DNA from 2 places in the Bordetella sp. H567 genome. Region 2 is predicted to be linked to the other one. Evidence: predicted binding sites of a transcription regulator. Region 2 holds the regulator's gene; the other holds the start of a gene.

Region 1 (3,317 bases), 1.5 Mb from region 2:
CGGACGCTGACCGGCATCAAGGCAGCGTGAAGGTGGACGCTGGCCTGGCCCCTAAGGGATTCAGTCGTCCCGCTCGTCGCCCAGCACGCGATGAATGACGTCGTGCGCGAAACCACGGGAAGCGAGAAAGCGCGCCTGCTTGGCATAAGCGGCGCGATCGACGGGACGTTCGCCAAAACGCTTGGTCCACACGGCCATCGCGCGCTCGTATTCCGTCGCCCGCAGGCTGTCCCGGAGTTCCCCTATCTGCGTTTCATCGACGCCATGCTGGCGTAGTTCCTGCACGATGCGAGCCGCGCCCTGGCGTTCGGCGCGCCGATGCACCAGGCCCTCGGCAAAACGCCGCGTGGATAACCAGCCTTCGCGTTCCAGGTCATCCAGCAAGGCGTCCAGGGCCGCGGCGTCGTCCGTATACGCACCGAGCTTGCGCGCCAATTCGCTGCGCGCGTATTCACGTCGGGATAGATAGGCCACGGCGCGGGCTTTCAGTGTCGGCCCGCGCTTTTCCGTGGGCCGGCTGCCGGCACGGAAGGGATCGTCCGCGGAATCATCGGAGGACCGGGTGCGCGATCCCATGCCGCGGCGGCCGGAAATCATCGGTGATCAGTCCTCTTCGGCCTCGCTTTCGGCGAAGGTATTGGCGCGGCTGACGATACCCTGGTTTTCGCGGATGCGGTTCTCGATTTCGAACGCCATTTCGCGATGCTCCTTCAGGTATTCGCGGACATTGTCCTTGCCCTGGCCAATGCGGTCGCCCTTATAGCTGTACCAGGCACCCGACTTGTCGACGATACCGGCCTGCACGCCCAGATCGATGATTTCGCCTTCACGCGAAATGCCGCTGCCGTACATGATGTCGAATTCCGCCTGCTTGAAGGGGGGCGAGACCTTGTTTTTGACGACCTTGACGCGCGTTTCGTTGCCGACGACTTCTTCGCCTTTCTTGATGGAACCGATGCGGCGGATGTCCAGGCGCACGGAAGAATAGAACTTCAGCGCATTGCCGCCGGTGGTGGTTTCCGGATTGCCGAACATGACGCCGATCTTCATCCGGATCTGGTTGATGAAGATGACCATGCAGTTGGTGCGCTTGATCGTCGCGGTCAGCTTGCGCAGCGCCTGGCTCATCAGGCGGGCTTGCAGGCCGGGCAGCGAGTCGCCCATTTCGCCTTCGATTTCCGCCTTGGGCACGAGCGCGGCCACTGAGTCGATGACGATGAGGTCGACGGAACCCGATCGCACCAGCGCGTCGGTGATTTCCAGCGCCTGTTCGCCGGTGTCCGGCTGGGAAATGAGCAGGTCGGTCAGGTTGACGCCCAGCTTGGCGGCGTATTGCACGTCCAGCGCGTGTTCGGCATCGATGAACGCGCAGGTGCCGCCCACTTTTTGCATCTCGGCGATGACCTGCAGCGTGAGCGTCGTCTTGCCCGAGGATTCGGGACCATAGATCTCGACCACCCGGCCGCGCGGCAGGCCGCCCACGCCCAGCGCGATATCCAGGCCCAGCGAGCCGGTGGACACCACCTGGATGTCGTGCTCGACCTCGTTGTCGCCATACCGCATGATCGAGCCCTTGCCGAACTGCTTTTCGATCTGCGATAGGGCCGCGGCGAGCGCCTTGGCTTTTTCCGAGGCGGCTGCCTTGCTGGTTTTGTCGTCCATGAAATGTCCTGTCTGGCGGTTTCTAGCGAATGAGGTTCTGGCGAGGTTCTGGCCGGATTATGGCACCGGATTATACTGTACAAAAAAACAGTATGACAAATTTTTCCGCGTTATCCCGTGTGGGCAAGCGCCAGGCGGCGTGACAGAATCGGCCCCAGGAGAGCGGAGACAAGCCGGAAACAATTCGGCGCAACCCAGAACAGAAAAACCGTGGCGGCCGCACCCCGGCACGCACGGACGCGCTCAGCTCATAAACCAAAACGATCCACGAGAGAGCCTGGTCCCATGCGCATACTTATCGCCGAAGACGACAGCATCCTTGCCGATGGCCTGTCGCGTTCATTGCGGCATAACGGCTATGCCGTGGACGCCGTGCGCGACGGCATGGCGGCCGATCTGGCGCTGGCGGCGCAGGCGTTCGACCTGCTGATCCTGGACCTGGGGCTCCCGCAGTTGGCGGGGCTGGAAGTCCTGAGACGGCTGCGCGCCCGCAACGCCCAGCTGCCGGTGCTTATTCTAACCGCCGCCGACAGCATAGAGCAGCGCGTCAAAGGGCTGGACCTCGGCGCGGACGACTATATGGCCAAGCCCTTCGCCCTGTCGGAGCTGGAAGCGCGCGTGCGGGCCCTGACCCGGCGCGGCACGGGTGGCGGTGCCAGCCTGATCCGCCACGGCCGCCTGGTCTTCGACCAGGCGGGACGGGTCGCGTCGGTGGACGGCCAAGCCCTGGACCTGTCCGCGCGCGAAATCGGGCTGCTTGAAATCCTGCTCATGCGTAGCGGGCGCATGGTCAGCAAGAACCAGCTGGTGGACCACTTGTGCGAATGGGGCGACGAAGTCAGCACCAACGCCATCGAAGTCTACGTGCATCGCTTGCGCAAAAAGCTGGAGCCGACAGGCGTCCGGATCATGACCGTGCGTGGCCTGGGCTATTGCCTGGAACGGGATCATGGCACGGGCGAACTGGCGCACTGAAACGCGCCGCGTCGCGCCGCTGAACCGGGAAGCACTGGACATTCTGCGCAGCGGCACGCGCGGCCCGTCCTTCGCGCTGCCACGGCGTTCACTGCTGGGCGAGATCCTGGACTGGATGCTTGCGCCGCTGTTCCTGCTATGGCCCATGAGCGTGGCCATCACCTACGTCGTCGCGCAGAACATCGCGGACGTGCCCTACGACCGCGCGCTTGCCAGCCACTTGCGCGTGCTGGCCAGCCAGGTCCATACGGTCGATGGCAAGGCAGCCCTGGACATGACGGATCCCGTGCGCAGCATGCTGCGCGCGAACGAAACCGACAGCGTGTTCTGGCTGGTGCTGGCCGGACACGGCCAATACCTGGGCGGCGACCGCGAACTGCCATTGCCCAAGGGCGCCGATGTCGCGGCGCCGGGAGCGGTGCGCTACGAAGACAGCAGCCTGCGCGGCTTTGCCATCCGGCTGGCCTATACCCGGGTCGATGCGGGCGGCCCCAGCGAAATGCCGGCCCTGATCATCGTCGCGGAAACGGCCGAACGGCGCGCCCAATTGGCCAACGACATCATCAAGGGCGTCATCATTCCGCAATTCGTGGTGCTGCCCATCGCCGTCCTGCTGGTTTGGTTCGGGCTATCGCGCGGGGTGGCGCCCTTGAACGCCCTGCAGCAGCGCCTGCGCGCGC
Region 2 (3,317 bases):
ATCGTTGCCGCGCGTATGCCCAAGGAAGCGCGCAAAAAAGCCGATGCGGAGCTGAAGAAGCTCAAGCTGATGTCGCCGATGTCGGCCGAGGCGACGGTGGTGCGCAACTACATCGACACGCTGATCAATCTGCCGTGGCGCAAGAAGAGCAAGGTAAACAATTCGATCGGCAACGCCGAAACCGTGCTGGACGACGATCACTACGGCCTGGAGAAGGTCAAGGAACGCATCCTTGAATATCTGGCCGTGCAGCAGCGCGTGGACAAGGTAAAGGCGCCGATCCTGTGCCTGGTGGGCCCTCCGGGTGTCGGTAAGACGTCGCTGGGTCAGTCCATTGCCAAGGCGACGAACCGCAAGTTCGTCCGCATGGCGCTGGGCGGTGTCCGTGACGAAGCCGAAATTCGCGGCCATCGCCGTACCTATATCGGTTCGATGCCGGGCAAGATCCTGCAGAACATGAGCAAGGTGGGCGTACGCAACCCCCTGTTCCTGCTGGACGAAATCGACAAGCTCGGCATGGATTTCCGCGGCGATCCGTCGTCCGCGCTGCTGGAAGTGTTGGATCCCGAACAGAACCACACGTTCCAGGATCACTACGTCGAGGTGGATTTCGACCTGTCGGACGTGATGTTCGTGGCGACCAGCAATACGCTGAACATTCCGCCCGCATTGCTGGATCGGATGGAAGTCATCCGCCTGTCGGGCTATACCGAGGACGAGAAGGTTCACATCGCCAGCGATCACCTGATTCCCAAGCTATTGAAGAACAATGGCCTGAAGGAAGCGGAGCTTACGATTGACGAATCCGCGCTGCGGGACATCGTGCGGTACTACACGCGCGAGGCCGGTGTGCGCGCGCTTGAGCGCGAGGTCGGCAAGATCTGCCGCAAGGTCGTCAAGCAATTGCTGACGGAACGCGATGCCAAGGCCAAGTCGGATGCCAATGGCGAAGCCAAGCCGATCGCCGTTACCTCGGAGAACCTGAACGACTATCTGGGTGTGCGTCGCTATAACTTTGGCATGGCGGAAAAGGAAAACCAGGTGGGGCAGGTGACCGGCCTGGCCTGGACGGAGGTGGGTGGCGATCTGCTGACCATCGAAGTTGCCGATATGCCGGGCAAGGGCGCAATCCAGCGTACGGGTTCGCTCGGGGACGTAATGAAGGAGTCGGTCGAAGCGGCGCGTACCGTCGTGCGCTCGCGCGCCCGCCGGCTGGGTTTCGCCGACAGCGTCTTCGAAAAGCGGGATATGCACGTGCACGTACCGGAGGGTGCCACGCCCAAGGACGGCCCGTCGGCGGGTATCGCCATCACGACGGCCATGGTCTCGGCGTTGTCCGGCATCCCGGTGCGGGCAGACGTTGCGATGACGGGGGAAATCACCCTGCGCGGCGAGGTGCTGGCCATCGGCGGCCTGAAAGAAAAGCTGCTGGCCGCGCACCGTGGCGGTATCAAGACGGTGTTGATACCCGAGGAAAACGTCAAGGACCTGGCGGAGATCCCGGACAACGTGAAGAACCAGCTGGAGGTCGTTCCGGTTCGCTGGATCGACAAGGTGCTGGAACGTGCCTTGGAGCGTATGCCCGAGCCTATTTCGGAAGAAGAGGCGAAGGACAAGCCCTTGGTGACGCCGGCCGCCACGTCCGCGTCGGACTCCGTGGACCCGGTCATCAAGCACTGATCCGCGCCGACCGTTCGTGATCGTAAGGGCCTGCAGCGCAAGCTGACAGGCCCTTTTCTAGTGCAGGGCCTGTGTGCGGATAAGGCCGACCGCGATGCCCTCCAGGGCGAATTCCTGGCCGGGCTGTACTACGATGGGTTGGAAGTCCGGATTTTCCGGCAGCAGTTCGATACGGCCGCCGTGGCGGTGCAGTCGCTTGACGGTAACGTCTTCGTCGATGCGGGCGACCACGATCTGCCCCTCCCGCGCTTCGCTGGCCTTCTTGACGGCGAGCAGGTCCCCGTCGAGGATTCCCACGTCGCGCATGCTCATCCCACGGACCTTGAGCAGGTAGTCCGGACGCTGGGCGAAAAGGGCCGGGTCCACGCCTACGTCCCTTTCCACATGCTCCGCGGCCAGGATGGGGCTGCCCGCGGCAACTCGTCCCACCAGCGGCAGCATCAATTGGGCGAGGGCGGGGATCGGCAGCATGGCTTGCCCGCTTTCACCACGCGCTTCTTTCAGGCGGATGCCGCGGGAGGCGCCCGCGGTGAGTTCGATCGCCCCTTTGCGGGCCAGGGCCTTCAGGTGGTCTTCCGCGGCGTTGGGCGAGCGGAACCCCAGTGCCTGGGCGATTTCCGCGCGGGTCGGAGGAAAGCCGGTACTGGAGACTGCCTGGCGTATGAGGTCTAGGATCTGCTGTTGGCGTTCGGTAAGTTTGCTGGCCATTGCGGGTTCCTGGTTCCCTGTATGGATATACAGCTCCGCATTTTGGGGGACGCAGCTTCAAAACGCAAGGGGTCTGGGGCGATGGCAACGCAAGACGCCAAAAAGAATGGGGCCAGCGGCCCCATTCTTCGTTCCGGTCCACGCGTGCTGCCCGGCTCTGATCCGGTATGCCGGCGCGGTACCTGGATATGCGTATCGCCTAGTTTTTCAGCACGGCGGCGATACCCTTGGCGGCGGCGTCGATATTCTGGCTGTTCAGCGCGGCCACACAGATGCGCCCACTGGAAACCGCATAGATCCCATGCTCGTCGCGCAGCCGATCGACCTGGGCGGACGTCAAGCCGGAATACGAGAACATGCCGCGTTGCTGAAGGACGAAGCTGAAATCCTGCTGCGCGCCGTGTTCCTTGATCTTTTCGACCAATTGCCGCCGCATCAAGCGAATGCGATCGCGCATGCCGCCCAGCTCTTGCTCCCAGAGCGCGAACAGTTCAGGCGTGTTCAACACCGTGGAAACGATGGTGCCGCCGTGGGTGGGCGGGTTGGAATAGTTGGTGCGGATGACGCGCTTGAGTTGGCTGAGCACGCGCGCGGCTTCATCCTTGCTGCCCGCGATGACGGTCAGCGCGCCGACGCGTTCGCCGTACAGCGAAAACGATTTGGAAAACGACGAGCTGACGAACACCGTCATGTCCATGCCCGCGAACAGGCGCACCACCGCGGCGTCTTCGTGCAGGCCCGCCCCGAAACCCTGGTAAGCGATGTCCAGGAAGGGCACAAGGTCGCGGTCCTTGACCACAGTGGCGATCTGCTGCCATTGCTCCGGCGTGGGATCCACGCCAGTGGGGTTGTGGCAGCATGCATGCAGCACGACCACGCTGTGCGCTGGCATGGACTTCAGCCCGGCCAGCATGCCTTCGAAGTTCAAG

The links. The regulator LexA, encoded in region 2, represses DNA repair genes until DNA is damaged. The targets are predictions, from matches to a motif close to ACTGTATNNNNATACAGT.
Region 1: a site for LexA is predicted at 1,737-1,754, ahead of recA (recombinase RecA). Genes of this name have one in related genera too.

The regions. Positions count from the first base shown of each region.
Region 1 covers NZ_CP012334.1:1,960,873-1,964,189, reverse strand. Annotated here, with positions in the region: gene AKI39_RS08900 (LysR family transcriptional regulator) at 1-30, shown strand, start outside; gene recX (recombination regulator RecX) at 61-597, opposite strand; gene recA (recombinase RecA) at 604-1,662, opposite strand; gene AKI39_RS08885 (response regulator) at 1,948-2,637, shown strand; gene AKI39_RS08880 (sensor histidine kinase) at 2,753-3,317, shown strand, end outside.
Region 2 covers NZ_CP012334.1:3,436,049-3,439,365, reverse strand. Annotated here, with positions in the region: gene lon (endopeptidase La) at 1-1,680, shown strand, start outside; gene lexA (transcriptional repressor LexA) at 1,738-2,388, opposite strand; gene AKI39_RS15410 (amino acid aminotransferase) at 2,588-3,317, opposite strand, start outside.